Linked DNA regions of Actinomadura rubteroloni. The protein of the gene in region 2 interacts with the protein of the main gene of each other region in a pairwise test. Links are inferred from orthologs where the notes say so. Each region holds a gene or a part of one and is shown on either strand. Other genes may lie near its edges.

Region 1 (7,481 bases), on a different replicon or contig from region 2:
GCCCGCCGCGCGCCGCGCGGGGCCCCGCCGGTGACGGTCGTGCTGACGCGGGTCGGGGACGCGCCGGTCGCGCTGATCGTCGCGCCGCTCGCGCCGGGACCCGCCGGGACGTCCTGACCCGCCCGCATCGAGGCCGAAGATCTTCGCAGCCGTCCGGCGGGCCAAGCCGGGCCGGGCGGCGCGCCATGCCCGCGCAAATCCTTCCGCGCGTTCCGGTATCGCGGTCCCCATGAATTCAGGGGCGGCGCGAAAAGCGTTTCCGGACGGCCGGGGAACGCCGTTCCGCCCGTCCCTACAGTGGGCCGCGCAGCCATTTCCGGCGCACGAAGGAGCAGCGGGTGGAAACCGATCACGCCGTCCCGCGCACGGCGGGCCAGCCGGTCACCGACCGGATGCGGGAGCTGCTCGCCCGCACGGCGCGCGACCAGGTCTACGAGCAGCGCTCGCACGGCCAGGTGCTGGACGAGTTCCGGCAGCGGCTCGAAGGCATGGAATGGCTGCTGCGCGAAGTGCGGGACCGGGAGCTGGCCGCGCTCGCCGCGCAGATCGAGGACGGCATCGGCCGCGTGGACGAGGCCGCGCAGCGCGTCACGGACCTGGCGCGGCGGCTGGACCGGCTCCAGGGCGGGATGGAGGCGTCGTCGGTCCGCTTCAACCGGCTGGACAAGGCGCTCGCCGAGCAGGGCCACCGGAACGACCGGCTGGAGCACGCGGTCGGCGAGGTGTCCGCGCGGGTCGACCGGTCCCTCGGCGATCTGGCCGGACGCGTCGAGAAGGGCCTGGACGCCGTCGCCGGGCGGATGGAGGGCGTCGCCGGGCGCCTGGACGGCCTGGACGGGCGCCTCGCCGGGCTCACCGGCCGGCTCGACGGCGTGGACGGCCGGTTCACCGGACTGGAGGCCACCGTCCGGACGGCGGGCGACCACGCGGAGGTCGTCCAGCGGCTCGCCGCGCTGGAGGAGATGATGATCACGCTGGCCGAGGCCCTGTTGCGCCCGCGGCACGATGGTGGGGAGTGACCGAGAAAGTCGGCCGGTTCATCCGACAAGTCCTATTTTCTCCGCTTTAATCCCCCGGCGATGACCGGCTTCGTCAGTCATTCACCGACGTGACGTGCTGCTCGTGACGTTCCGTCTTCGCAAAATCACTCCCCATGCCCGCCCGAATCCGTTTTGATGGATCTCGTGACCGACTCGGACCCGTCCCGTCGCCCGCCGGGCAGGCGCACGCTCCGCTGGATCGAGGAATGCTGCGGGCTCGGCTCGACCGTCCGCGCGATCCGGCCGCTGCCGGGCTGCGGGCACGTCAACCACGCGGTCGTCGTGGAGACGGGCGCGGGCTCGGTGCGCACGCTCGTCCTGCGCCGCTGGCCCCGTCCCGCCGACGAGAACGCCTGCGCCATCGCCGCCGAGTTCTCCCCCGAGCGGGAGATCGCCGCGCTGACCCTGCTGGCGGGCAACGGGGTGGCCGCGCCGCCGCTCGTCGCCGCCGACCCGTCCGGCGCCTACACCGACGCGCCCGCGCTGCTGCTGGAGCGGCTGCCGGGCCATCCGCCCCGCCCGACTCCGAACGACCTGCCGGTCGTGCTCATCCAGACGGCGGCGGCGCTGCTGCCGATCCACGCGGTGCGCGGCGCGTCGTCCATGCCGCACTACGTCCCGCGCATCGCCGCCGAGGACGCCGCGCCGCCCCCGCGCGCGACCCGTCCGGACGTGTGGGAGCGCGCCGCCGAGATCGCCGCGGGCCGCGCCCCCGACGCGCCGGCCCGCTTCATCCACTGCGACTACCAGCCCGACAACACGCTCTGGGCGTTCGGCGCGCTGAGCGGCGTCGTGGACTGGTCGGAGGTGTCGTGCGGCCCGGCGGCGGTGGACGTCGCGGTGATGCGGCTGCACCTCGGGCTGCGCTACGGCCTGCCCGTCGCCGACAGTTTCGTGGAGATCTTCGACCAGGTTTCGGGCGGCTACGCCCACGACCCGTACTGGGACGTCCGGGTCGCACTGGACGCCCTGCCCGGCGGCGTCGGCGTCCTGGACGAGGCCCACGTCCTGCTGCACGAGGCGTTCCTCGGCGCCGCGCTCGCCCGCCTGGGCGCCGCCGCTACCGGCTGACCTACAGCGACACCGTCTCGATCGGCAGGCTGGAGTCGGCGGGCAGGTCCAGCGCGGACGGCGCCAGCCCCGCCCCGACCAGTTCCGCGCCGAGCGCCGCGACCATCGCGCCGTTGTCGGTGCACAGCTTCGGCCGCGGGATCCGCAGCCGCACCCCCGCCGCGTCGCACCGCTCCTGCGCCAGCGCCCGCAGCCGCGAGTTCGCCGCCACGCCGCCGCCGATCACGAGGTCCCCGACGCCGTTGTCGCGGCACACCTTGATCGCCTTGTGCGTCAGGACGTCCACGACGGCCTCCTGGAACGACGCGGCGACGTCCGCGACCGGCACCGGCTCCCCCGCGCGCTCGCGCGCCTCGACCCAGCGCGCGACGGCCGTCTTCAGCCCGGAGAACGAGAAGTCGTAGGTGCCGTCGGCGTACTTGCCGCGCGGGAACGCGATCGCCGCCGGGTCGCCCTTGCTCGCCTCGCGGTCGATGAGCGGGCCGCCGGGGAAGCCGAGGTCCAGCACGCGGGCGACCTTGTCGAACGCCTCGCCGGCCGCGTCGTCCACGGTCGCGCCGAGGGACCGCACGTCCGTCGCGACGTCCGGGACGAGCAGCAGCGACGAGTGCCCGCCCGACACCAGCAGCGCCACGCACGGCTTGGGCAGCCGGCCGTGTTCGAGCTGGTCCACCGCGACGTGCGCGGCGAGGTGGTGGACGCCGTACAGCGGGCGGCCGAGCGACAGCGCGTACGCCTTCGCGGCGGCGACCCCGACCATCAGCGCACCGGGCAGCCCGGGGCCCGCTGTGACGGCGAACGCGTCCACGTCGGCGAGCGTCAGCCCCGCCCCGCGCAGCGCCCGCTCCACCGTCGGCGTCATCGCCTCCAGGTGGGCGCGCGACGCCACCTCGGGCACGACGCCGCCGAACCGCGAGTGCTGCTCGACGCTGGACGCGATCGACTCGCCGAGCAGCGTCGTCCCCCGCACGATCCCGACCCCGGTCTCGTCGCAGGACGTCTCGATGCCGAGCACGATCGGCTCCGAGTCGATGATCATGTTCCCCTCCGGCTGAACCCGACCGGCCCGCGCCGTCCCGCGCGGCGGCTCATCACGACGGCGTCCACGCCGGACGGCTGGTAGTAGCCCCGCCGCAGCCCGATCCGCTGAAACCCGAACCGCTCATAAAGCCGCTGCGCAGACGCATTATCAGCGCGGACCTCCAAGAACACGGCCTCACACTTCCGCCGCTCCGCCTCGTCCAGCAACGCGGTGAGCAACGTGGCGCCGACCCCCGCCCCCCGCCGGTCCGCACGCACCCCGATGGTCTGCACGTCGGCCTGCCCACCCGCCGCCGCAAGCCCCGCATACCCGACGATCTCCCCGCCGATCTCCGCGACAAGGTAGTGCCGCGTCCCCGGCTGCCCCTCCAGCTCCGCACTCAACATCGCCGCCGACCACGCGTCCTCGGGAAAGATCTCCTCCTCCAGCGCGTGCACCGCGAACACGTCCTTCTCCCGCATCCCCCGCAACACCACCCCGCTCATGTGTCCCCCGCCCGCCTGCGGCGCGCCGAGAAGCCGCGCGCTTCCCTCGTCGCTCTGGTCGCAAGCTCCCGCCACTCCTCAGTCCAGCGCCCGGCGCGCGCCGCAGGCGCGCGCCGTGCTCCCCGCACGCCCGCGACGCGCCTCAAGCCGCGCGCTTCCCTCGTCGCTCTGGTCGCAAGCTCCCGCCGCTCCTCAGTCCAGCGCCCGGCGCGCGCCGCAGGCGCGCTCATCGCGGCGTGACCTTTTTGCGGGGGCCCGGGGCGACGGCGTCGGGACGGCGCAGGTAGAGCGGTTCGGGCGGGAGGAGTTCGGGGCCGGGACGGCCGGACAGGCGCGCGATCACCAGGTCGGCGAGCGCCGTCGCCGACGGGCGCAGCGGGTCCGGCGCGGACGCGCCCGCGAGCACGCCCGAGTAGAGGACCGCGCCCTCGCCGATCACGGGCAGGCCGTCGGGGGCGCCGGCCAGGACGTCGGCGGCGGGGCCGACGGACGGGCCGGTCACGCGGACGCCCGCCGACGCGTACCGGGCCCAGTAGACCTCTTTGCGGCGCGCGTCGGTGGCGACGGCGAACGGGGTCGTCCGGCCGGACGCCCACGCGATCACGTCGAGCGTGCACACGCCGTGCACCGGCACGTGCAGCGCCTCGCCGAGCGACCGCGCGGTGACGAGCCCGACGCGCAGCCCCGTGTAGGGGCCGGGGCCGACGCCGACCGCGATCGCGCCGAGGTCGGCGGGCGCCGCGCCCGCCTCGGCCAGCACCCGCTGGACGGACGGGGTCAGCAGCTCGGTGTGGCGGCGGGCGTCCACGGCCTCGGCCGACGCGCGGGCGCGGACCGCCGCGCCCGGAACCCACTCGTACAGCGCGACGGTGACCGCCGCGGTGGCGGTGTCGAAAGCCAGGACCAGCACGAAGGGACAGCGTAGTCCAGCGGGGGCCCGCGCCGTCCGCGCTCAGCGGGCGCCGAGTTCGCCGATCATGGCGCGGGCGGCCTGCTCGGCGCCGGACACGGCCTGCGCGGCGGCCAGCGGACGGCCCCGGTCGGCCCCGCCGTAGCGGACGGTCACGAGCAGGTTCCCGACCCGGACGTTCGTCACCGCCGACGCCGAGCCGTCCCCGGAGTCCTGGCTGGTGACGACGTAGTTCTCCTCGCCGAGGCCGCCGACCCGCGACTTTCCGGTCAGCCGCTGCCCGTCGACCAGGGAGCGTCCGGACTCGTCGGCCGTGCGCTCGGCACGGAACGTCGCGGCGGCCCGCTCGGCGGCCGAGCCCGCGCCGGACGGGGCGATCGCGCGCAGCTCGACGGTCAGCAGCCGCTTCCGGTTGCCGGTGTAGGCGCCCCAGACGCACTGGTTCTGGCGGTCGCTGGCCTGGTAGTTGTCCGCGGGCGTGCGGTCCGCGCCGGGCGCGAGCCGGCCCGCGAGAGCGGCCGGGAACACCGTGCAGGCGTCGGGGACGTCGGCGCGGTCGGCGTGGGCGAGCGGCGTGCGGGCGGCCACGCTGTCGCCGCCGACCCGGCCGCCGTCCAGGACGTGCGTGCCGGACAGCAGCGCGATCGCGGCGCCCGCGCAGGCGGCGACGCCGACCGTGATCCCGGCGATCACCGTGCCGCGCCGGCCGCCCCGCTGCCGCCGGCGGCCCGCGACCCGGTGGCTGCCCGTGCCGGCGCGCCGGGTCTGCCGGGACGACCGCGCCGCGTGCCGGGAACCGCCCGTCGCCCGCGCGGGGGCGGACGGCGCGAAATAGGGACCGGACTCCTGGGCCCCGTACGGCCGTCCGTAAGGACCGGAATCACCCGCGCCCTGGAGGCGCCGATCGTCCGCGCCGGGATAGCCGCCGCGCTGGCCGCCGTTCACGCGTCCTCGCTCCCGCCGAGCAGCAAATCATGCGATTTGTGCAGTCCAGCCATGTTCCGGCAAAGAGTACGACATGGACGCGAAACCTCATCGCCCCGCGCTGACAAGAATGACCGGCGGACTTGTCATTCCCCAACAAACTGGCCGGCCCAGCGCTCCCCCACGCCGGTCAGCCGGACGACGCGTTCCTCGTCCGTCCCGGCGGGCCCGCGCGCGATCGTCACCTCCAGCCGGTCGTCGGCGAGACCTTCGGCGAGCCCCTCGCCCCACTCCACGACCGTGACGGCGTCGGCGAGGGACGCGTCGAGGTCCAGGTCGTCCAGCTCCGCGACGCCGCCGAGGCGGTAGGCGTCGGCGTGGACGAGCGCGGGACCGTCCCCGAGCGACGGATGCACCCGGGCGATCACGAACGTCGGCGACGTGATCGGCCCCCGCACGTTCAGCCCCTCGCCGATCCCCTGGGTGAGGGTCGTCTTGCCCGCGCCGAGGTCGCCGGTGAGGACGAGCAGGTCGCCCGCCCGCAGCAGCCCGGCCAGCCGGATCCCGAGCGCCCGCATGTCGGCGGCGGTCGGGACCGCCAGCGCCTCCGTCACGTCCATCTCACGCACTCCGCTCCTTCGGCTCGGCGAGCAGGCGCTCGGCCAGCCGCCGCACCGCCCCGGTCACCGCGCCCGGGAACTCCAGCGGCAGCACGTGCCCGGCCTCCTCGATCTCGATCAGCTCCGCGTCCAGCGCCGCCGCGACCGCCCGGCCGTGCGCGGCGGGGGTGAACCGGTCCGCCCCGGCGACGAGCACGACCGCCGGACGTCCGGCGACGACGGGCAGCGCCGCCGTCTTGTCGTGGTCCATCAGCGTCGGGTAGAACTCGGCGATCACGTCGATCGGCGTGCGGCGGATCATCTGCTCCACGAAGTCCACCACGGACGGGCTGACGTACCGGTCCGCGAAGGCCATCTTCCGCGTGACGAAGAACGCCAGGTCGGCGCCCGCGCCGCGCACCCGGTCCACGAGGTCGGCGCGGCGGCCGAGGCCGCGCAGCGTGCCCGGGGTGATCGGACGCAGCAGCTTCGCGAGCACCAGCGGCAGCCCGAGCGTCATCTCCTTCAGGTCCCCCGCCGACGTGTTGACCAGCACGACGCCCGCGACCTGCTCGGCGAACAGCGCGGGATGCGCGGCGGCCAGCGCCATGATCGTCATCGTGCCCATCGAGTGCCCGACGAGCAGTACCCGGCCGCCGGACGGGACGGTCGCGGCGAGCACGGCCGCCAGGTCCTCGCCGGTCTGGTCGATCGTGGCCGACAGCGGGTCCGCGCGGCCGGACCGGCCGTGGCTGCGCTGGTCCCAGTAGACGAACCGGACGCCGTCGCCGAGCTGGCGCGGCAGGTCCCGGCGCTGGTAGTGCCAGGTGTGCAGGTTCAGGCAGTAGCCGTGGCAGAAGACGATCGTGAGCGGCGCGTCGTCGGGGCCCTCGACCTCGACGTGCAGCGGCAGCCCGTCCGGCGCGAGCACCGGCACCGGCGTGCCGCGCCGCAGGCCGAACTCCTCCTCGGCGTCGGGGTCGGGGCGCAGCCGCACCCGGCCGACCGCGATCCGCCGCAGCCCGACCGCCGCGCCGATCCCGGCGGCGCCGGCGCCCGCGACCGCACCGGCCACGCCCAGTCTCCGGCGGCGGCTCCCCGCCGCGCGCTTGCTAGCCATCGGTCCCTCCGACGTAGACACGGGGCACCCGGAACCCGACGCGGGTGACGATCTCGTACGAGATGGTGCCGAGCGCGTCCGCCCAGTCCTGCGCGGTCGGCTCGCCCCGGTCGCCGGGTCCGAACAGGACCACCTCGTCGCCCGCCTCCAGGACATCGTCCCCGAGGTCGATGACGAACTGGTCCATGCACACGCGTCCGGCGATGCGGCGGCGGCGCCCGGCGGCGAGGACTTCCAGCAGGTTGGAGCCGTGCCGGGGCACGCCGTCGCCGTATCCGGCCGGGACGACC
Region 2 (7,641 bases):
CCTCCACGCGCACGTCGCGCTTGCCCTGCCAGGTCAGCGCCTTCATCAGCGGTTCCTCCCGGAAGATCGGCGGAACCCCGCGCCTACCCCCCGAACGCCGCGCTAAGCGATGGTCCGGTGCAGGACGCTCGCGTCGAACTCCCGCAGCAGCTCCGCCGGATCGGCGTAGACGGCGACGGCGCCCTCGTCCATCAGCTCGGCGCGGGACGTCCCGCCCGACAGGACGCCGACGCACGGCACGCCCGCCCGGACGCAGGCCCGCACGTCCCACACGGCGTCGCCGACGAACACGGCCTGCTCCGCACCGACGTCGGCCGTCTTCAGCGCGACCTCGACCAGGTCGGGCGCGGGCTTGCTCTCCTCGACGTCGGCGGACGAGGCGATGGCGTCGATCGCGTCGTCGGCGTCCAGGGCCCGCCGCAGCGCGCCCATCTCGGTGGCCGACGCCGAACTGGCCAGCACCACGCGGCTGCCCTGGCTCGCGCAGCGCCGCAGCAGCGCGCCCGCGTCGGCGAACGCCTCCAGACGGTCCCAGTACTGGGCGTAGAGGGCGGAGTGGCCCGAGCGCATCGCGTCGTCGGCCGAACGGTCCCGGTCGGCGGGCAGGACGGCGTCGAGCAGCTTGTCCGACCCCATCCCGACCGCCCGGTGGACGGACGCCATCGGCACCGTGTGCCCGTGCTGCCGGAAGGCCTGCCACCAGCTCACCGCGTGCAGGTAGTTGGTGTCGACCAGCGTGCCGTCCACGTCGAAGATCACTGCGTCCTTCACGCGGGACCGCCTACCCGCCGTGGCGCGGATCAGTCGACGAAGAAGAACAGTGACAGCGCGACCAGGTGCGACACGATCACCAGGATCAGCGAGATCCAGAAGATGTTCTTGGCGATCGGGTGGTCGAAGTACGCGCTCTTGCTCGGGGCCTGGGCGGCGGCCTGTGCCTCCACCTGGTTCTCCAGCTCGTCCAGCGACGGCAGGAACGACGGGCGGCGCAATGCCATCTCGGGTGCCCCCTTCTGCTCGTTCCCAGCGTACGCGCGGTCAGGACGACCGCAGCCGCGAGGCCTCGTACAGCGCGATCCCCGCCGCGACGCCCGCGTTCAGGGACTCGGCCGCGCCCGGCATCGGGATCGTGACCAGCAGGTCGCACGTCTCGGCGACCAGGCGTCCGATGCCCTTGCCCTCCGAGCCCACGACCAGCACGAACGGCCCGTCGGCGACCTCGATCTCCCCGACCGGGACGGTGCCCGCCGCGTCCAGCCCGGCCACGAAGCACCCGGCCTTCTGGTACGCCTTGAGCTGCCGCGCGAGGTTCGTCGTCTGCGCGACGGGGATCGCCGCGAGCGTGCCCGCCGACGCCTTCCACGCGCCCGCCGTCACCCCGGCCGCGCGCCGCTCGGGCACCACGACGCCGCTCGCGCCGAACGCCGCCGCCGACCGGACGATCGCGCCGAGGTTGCGCGGGTCGGTGATGCCGTCCACCGCGACGATCAGCGGCGCGGTGCCGCGCAGCAGGTCCTCGGCGTGCGCGTACCGGTACGGCCGGACCTGGAGCGCGAGGCCCTGGTGGACGGCCCCGTCGGTCAGCCGGTCCAGTTCGGCGCGGCCGATCTCCATCAGCGGGATCCGCCGGTCCGCCGCGATCTGGATCGCCTCGCGGACGCGGTCGTCCCGGCCCTCCGACACGTACAGCGCGCTGCCCGGGACGCCCGCGCGCAGTGCCTCGACCACCGGGTTGCGGCCGGTGACCAGCTCCGGCGTCTCGCCGTTGGCCCGCCGCGCGCCCGCCGGACGGCTCTTGCGGACCTGGTCGCGGTCGCCGGGACGGGCCGCGGGCGCGGTCGGCCCGGCCGTCGGCGTGCCGGTGCGCTTGGCGCTCTTGACGGCGCGGGCGCGCTGCCGCTTGGCGTGCCAGTGCCGGTCCTCGGCCTTGGGGGTCGGTCCCTTGCCCTTGCGCTTGGCCATGTCTGTCCCTCGGATGTGGTTGCGGGTGGCGGACGCCCGCACGGGTTCGGGGGCGGACCTTCCGATTTTACGCGGCGCGCGGAGGCGTCACGTCCGGTCCATGCGGGCCACGACGCTCGCCAGGAGCGTCTCGATGCTCTCCAGCCGCCGCTCGATGGCGTCCAGGCGGCGGGCGGTGGACGGCCGCGCGCCCGGCAGGAACGGCTCGGCGCGCGGCCCGCCGCACCGCTCCAGCAGGTCCGCGCGCAGGGCGGCCGGGTCGGCGCCGAGGCCGGTCAGGACGGCGACGCCGCGTCCGGCGCCCTCCCGGAGCACGCCGAGCAGGACGTGCCCGGTGTCGATCGACTCGGCGTCCAGCCGCCGCGCCTCCCGCAGCGCCAGCTCCAGCGCCGCCTTCGCGCGCGGGGTGAACGGGATCTCGCCGGCCGTCCCGCCGTCCGCGCGGGCCGTCAGCTCGGCGACGCGGGCGCGGGCGGCGTCGGCCGTCACGCCCGCGTCCGCCAGCGCCGCAGCGGCCGGATCGTCGGCGGCACCGAGCAGGCCCAGCAGCAGGTGCTCGGTGCCGACATGGTCGTGCCGCAGCCGCCGCGCCTCGTCCCGCGCCGCCGCGATCGCCGCGCGGGCGCGGCCGGTGAACCGCTCGAACACGTCGCACCGCCTCGGGGTAGGGGGAGTCCCGGTCTCCGACCGTACTCGTCCCCGGACCCGTTCCCGCCCGGTTCGTCAGGAACGCTTCAGCTCCCAGCGCGGCCCGTGCGCGGTGTCCTCGATGAGGATCCCGGCCTCGGCGAGGCTGTCGCGGATCCCGTCGGCGGCGACGTAGTCCTTGCGCGCCCGCGCGGCCTGCCGCTGGTCGAGCGCGACGCGGATCAGGGCGTCCACGACGGGGCGCAGGTCGTTCTCGGCGCTCCCCGCCCACTGCTCGTCCAGCGGGTCCAGGCCGAGGACGCCCGTCATCGCGCGGACCGCCGCCAGCGCCGCCGCCGTGCCCGCCGCGTCCCCGGCCGCGAGCGCGTTGTTGCCCTCCCGGACGGTCTCGTGGACGATCGCGAGCGCCTGCGGGACGCCGAGGTCGTCGTCCATCGCGTCCGCGAACGCCGTCGGCAGGTCGCCGGGCCCGACCGGGCCGGCCAGTTCGGCGGCGCGCGTCACGAACCCCTCGATCCGCTGGTAGGCCGACACGGCCTCGCCGAGCGCGGTCCGCGAGAAGTCCAGCAGCGACCGGTAGTGCGCGGACGCCAGGTAGTACCGGATCTCCACCGGACGGGCCAGGCCCAGCAGCTCGGGCAGCAGCACGACGTTCCCGATGGACTTGCTCATCTTCTCGCCGTCCACGGTGAGCAGGCCGTTGTGCAGCCAGTACCGGGCGAACGCGTCCCCGGCCGCCCGGGACTGGGCGATCTCGTTCTCATGGTGCGGGAAGATCAGGTCCATGCCGCCGCCGTGGATGTCGAACTCCGCGCCGAGGTAGCGGGACGCCATCGCCGAGCACTCCAGGTGCCAGCCCGGACGCCCCTCGCCCCACGGCGTCTCCCAGGACGGCTCGCCGGGCTTGGCGCCCTTCCACAGCGCGAAGTCGCGCGGGTCGCGCTTGGCCTCCTCGTCGACGACGTCGCCGGACGGGCGCATGTGCTCCAGCTTCTGGTTGGACAGCGCGCCGTACTCGTCCGCCCAGGACGGGACGTCGAAGTACACGTCGCGGCCCGCCGCGTAGGCGTGCCCGTTCTTGATCAGCCGCCGCATCAGGACGATCATCTCCGGGACGTGCCCGGTCGCGCGCGGCTCGACCGTCGGCGGCAGGCAGCCGAGCGTGTCGTAGCCCCGGCCGAACACCCGCTGGTTGCCCTCGGCGATCGCGAACCACGGGGTACCGGAGGCGTGCGCGACGGCGAGGATCTTGTCGTCCACGTCGGTGACGTTCCGGACGAACATCACCTCGTACCCCGAGCGCAGCAGCCACCGCAGCAGCACGTCGTAGATGACGCCGGAGCGCAGATGGCCGATGTGGGGCGCGGCCTGCGGAGTGGCACCACAGACGTACATCCCGACGCGGCCCTCGCGAAGGGGCTCGAAAACGCGGACGGTACGGCTGCCGGTGTCATAGAGGTGCAGGCTCACCGATCCAGGTTATGGGATGCGGCGCTTCAGAGGCACGGTTCAAGGGTAGGGAGCATCGTCCGGAGCGGGCCTCCCACGCTCGGCCGCGCGGAACGGCTAGGGTCGCGGCAGCGGAATGATCACCGCGCCTCCGTGGATGACCCGGCCGCGAACGGGCATCCACCGGGACCGGACCCCTTCCCCCGGAGAGAGCCCGCGATGCCGTCGTCCTCCCCCAGCCCGCGCCCCGGCCGGTTCTTCACCTGGTCGGCGGCGCTCGCCGTCCTGGTCCTCGCCGGGGCCGGGTTCGTGCTGACCTACGAACCGCTGCGCGTCCTCGCCCGCACCGGCGGCGTCGAGGGACGCTGGGCGCCCGCCTACCCCGTCATGGCCGACACGCTGCTCGTCGTCGCGCTGCTGGCGGTCGTGGTCGCGCGCCGCGCGCACTGGTTCGCGCGGACGCTGCGGTGGCTGCTGCTGCTCGTCCTGCTCGCGGGCGGCGCCGCGCTCGCCGTGCAGCACGCGGTGCGGGGCTACGGGTCGCTTCCCTCGGACGCGGTGAAGGCCGGGGTCGCGGTCGCGCCGAACGTCATGCTGGCCGTCGCGGTGTGGCTGTGGCTGACGATGATCAAGCAGGTCCGGACGGCGGCGGAGCGCTCGCCCGGCCCCGTCCCGGACGCGCCGGTCCGCCGCGAGGCCGACGCGCCGCCGCTGCCGGACGCCGAGCCCGAGCCCGAGTTCGAGTTCGCGCTCGTCCCGCCGCCCGCCCCCGCGCCGGACGAGGACTTCGGCGCCGTCTGGGCGGCCCGCACCGAGACCGGCGCCGCGTGGAACGAGACCCGCGAGATCCCCCGGCACGACGCCCGCCCGATGCGCGAGGTCGCCTGGGCCGACGACGACGAGCCCGCGCTGGACGGCCCGCACGACACCGGCGAGGCACTGGACGACGAACCGGCCACCACGCGGCGCGACATCCGCGCGACCGAGGACGGTACGCGACGCGAGTCGCGCGCAGCCGAGGAGCCCGACCTAACGCAACGCGAGTCGCGCACGGCCGAGGACGAGCCCGACGCCACGCGGCGCGACACACGTGCGGCCGAGGACGAGCCCGACGCGACGCGGCGCGACACACGTGCGGCCGGGGACGAGCCCGACGCCACGCAGCGCGACATGCGCGCGGCCGAGGACGAGCCGGAAGTCACGCGACGCGACACGCGTGCGGACGCGCAGGTAGTCGAGGACGAGCCCGACGTCGTGCGGCGCGAGACGCGGGCGGACGAGCTGGAGGTCGCGCGGCGCGAGGAGAAGGCGCCGCCGCTGCCCGAGTCGGACGCGGAGGTAGAAGCCCCCGAGCCCGCGCCGGTGCTGCTGCCCGCGCAGGTCCGCACGATCGCCGAGCAGGCGACCGATCCGGTGCCCGCCGAACCGCCGCTGACCGAAGAGGAGCGGATCGTCCGGGGCGATGAGGGCGAGGACGTCGAGCGGCCCGCCAAGGACGGCGATCTGGAGATCTGGGACTGGAACCCGCCGTCCGGCAGCTTCCGCAGCTCCCCGACCCCGCCGGCCGAGTGAAGGGGTGGGACGGCCGGGTCAGGGGGCGGGGAGGACGAGCGCGTTCGCGATGGCGGCGAGCCCTTCGCCGCGCCCGGTGAGCCCGAGCCCGTCGGTGGTGGTCGCCGAGACGCTGACCGGCGCCCCGTTCAGGGCCTTGGCGAGGACGTCCTCGGCCTCGGCGCGCCGCTTGCCGATCTTGGGCCGGTTGCCGATGACCTGGATCGCGACGTTGCCGATCACGTAGCCGGATTCTGCGACCAGGCGGGCGACCTCCGCGAGCAGGGTCGTCCCCGCCGCGCCGGACCAGCGGGGGTCGGACGTGCCGAAGACCGCGCCGAGATCACCGAGCCCGCAGGCCGAGAGCAGCGCGTCGCAGGCGGCGTGCGCGGCGACGTCGCCGTCGGAGTGCCCGGCCAGCCCGGGGCCTTCGCCGGGCCAGAGCAGGCCCGCCACCCAGAGCGGGCGATCGGGGTCACCGAACGGGTGGACGTCCGTGCCGACGCCCACCCGGGGGAGCCGTTCCGCAGGATTCAACGCGGGGATCAGCTCGCCAGCACCTCGTCGAGGAGGGCCTCGGCCTTGTCCTCGTTGGTCTTCTCGGCGAGCGCGAGTTCGCTCACCAGGATCTGCCGGGCCTTGGCCAGCATGCGCTTCTCGCCGGCCGAGAGCCCGCGCTCCTTGTCGCGCCGCCACAGGTCGCGGACGACCTCGGCGACCTTGTTGACGTCACCGGAGGCGAGCTTCTCCAGGTTCGCCTTGTACCGGCGGGACCAGTTGGTGGGCTCCTCGGTGTAAGGTGCGCGCAGCACCTCGAACACCTTCTCCAGGCCCTCCTTGCCCACGACGTCCCGGACGCCCACTTCTTCGACGTTCTCGACCGGGACGCGCACGGTCAGGTCGCCCTTGTCGACCTTCAGGACCAGGTAGATGCGCTCCTGGTCCTTGATGGTGCGGGTCTCGATGGCCTCGATTCGAGCAGCCCCGTGATGGGGGTAGACGACGGTGTCGCCGACCTGGAAAGTCATGTGACAGATACCCCTTCCGCTGACACCAGTTTAGCACGGGCCCGAAGGGCGCCGCACCGGCCTTCTCGACAAATGCGCAGGTCAACCCCCTAATTGGGAGCTTGACAAGGGCAGCGTTCCATGCGTTCGGGCGCCCGTCGACGAGCGGTCGCGACACCGGTCCGGCGGCCGGGAGCCGCCGGACTTCCGGCGGTCGCCGCATACTGGAGGTGAACATGCCGGACCAGGCGGGTACGAAGCGCGCGAACGGCGCGAATACCCCAGGATACGGCGTTCCAGCGAGGTGAGGTGCGGCGTGCGGCCAGACGGCGACCACGAGCCCGACGACTACGGGCTCCCTCGGGTGGACGTCGTCGTGCCCGACGACGCCAGCGCGCTCGCCGCCGACGTCCTCGCCTACCGCCGCGAGGAGCGCAGGCGCCGCCGCCGCGAACGCGCCGCGCGGCTGGTCTCCCCCGTCACGCGCTTCGGCGTCGCGATCCCGATCATCACGCTGGCGCTGCTGGCCGCGCTGGTCAGCGGCGGGCTCATGACGGCGTTCGGGCCGCGTCCGACGACGCGTCCGACGGCGTCCCTGCTGGCCCGCAACCCGGCCGCGCCCGCCGGGGAGGTCAACGGGCCGCTCCCGACGGGGACCGTCGAGTTCGTCACCGGGCGCACCGAACGGGCCGACCTCAGCACGCTGCGGCCGGGAGTCATCGGGATCGTCCCGCCGGGCTGCGCGTGCGCCGGGCTCGTCGCGGAGCTGTCGGGGACGGCCCGGGAGTTCGAGCTGCGGTTCTGGCTCGTCGCGGACACGCGCGGCCGGACGTTCGCGCGCGACGCCGTCCGCCGCGAGCTGCGCGCCCTCGCCGCCACCGCGCACGAGGGGTCGCCGCAGCTCGTCGCCGACCCGTCCGGCGTGCTCGCGGGCGCCTACGCCCCGGCGGCCGGGACGGCGGGCGCGGGCTTGACGGCCGTGCTCGTCCAGGCCGACGGAATCGTCGCGGACGCGCGCACGCTG

The links.
Region 1: the proteins of rlmB (region 2) and tsaE interact in binary tests that used the Escherichia coli proteins (3 or more experiments, as listed by UniProt). The link is inferred for Actinomadura rubteroloni from one-to-one orthologs.

What each region holds. Positions count from the first base shown.
Region 1 is NZ_MTBP01000002.1:1,827,946-1,835,426, forward strand. The notes cover bases 4,356-7,097. They hold tsaE (tRNA (adenosine(37)-N6)-threonylcarbamoyltransferase complex ATPase subunit type 1 TsaE), read right to left. Parts: upstream 6,093-7,097; coding sequence 5,619-6,092; downstream 4,356-5,618. Other genes in these bases: tsaB (tRNA (adenosine(37)-N6)-threonylcarbamoyltransferase complex dimerization subunit type 1 TsaB), read right to left, coding at 4,356-4,548; BTM25_RS19920 (hypothetical protein), read right to left, coding at 4,591-5,493; BTM25_RS19930 (alpha/beta fold hydrolase), read right to left, coding at 6,094-7,097. In the rest of the region: BTM25_RS19890 (class I SAM-dependent methyltransferase), read left to right, coding at 1-117; BTM25_RS19895 (hypothetical protein), read left to right, coding at 339-1,019; BTM25_RS19900 (phosphotransferase family protein), read left to right, coding at 1,176-2,111; tRNA (adenosine(37)-N6)-threonylcarbamoyltransferase complex transferase subunit TsaD, read right to left, coding at 2,113-3,150; rimI (ribosomal protein S18-alanine N-acetyltransferase), read right to left, coding at 3,147-3,638; more of tsaB, read right to left, coding at 3,865-4,355; more of BTM25_RS19930, read right to left, coding at 7,098-7,191; alr (alanine racemase), read right to left, coding at 7,184-7,481. UniProt on the Escherichia coli protein: Required for the formation of a threonylcarbamoyl group on adenosine at position 37 (t(6)A37) in tRNAs that read codons beginning with adenine.
Region 2 is NZ_MTBP01000001.1:45,387-53,027, forward strand. Bases 1-2,902 are described here. They hold rlmB (23S rRNA (guanosine(2251)-2'-O)-methyltransferase RlmB), read right to left. Parts: upstream 1,963-2,902; coding sequence 1,039-1,962; downstream 1-1,038. Other genes in these bases: BTM25_RS00215 (zinc-dependent alcohol dehydrogenase), read right to left, coding at 1-46; BTM25_RS00220 (HAD family hydrolase), read right to left, coding at 103-771; BTM25_RS00225 (hypothetical protein), read right to left, coding at 801-998; BTM25_RS00235 (Clp protease N-terminal domain-containing protein), read right to left, coding at 2,050-2,610; cysS (cysteine--tRNA ligase), read right to left, coding at 2,686-2,902. In the rest of the region: more of cysS, read right to left, coding at 2,903-4,080; BTM25_RS00245 (DUF2637 domain-containing protein), read left to right, coding at 4,279-5,631; ispF (2-C-methyl-D-erythritol 2,4-cyclodiphosphate synthase), read right to left, coding at 5,650-6,120; BTM25_RS00255 (CarD family transcriptional regulator), read right to left, coding at 6,156-6,638; BTM25_RS00260 (hypothetical protein), read left to right, coding at 6,934-7,641. UniProt on the Escherichia coli protein: Specifically methylates the ribose of guanosine 2251 in 23S rRNA.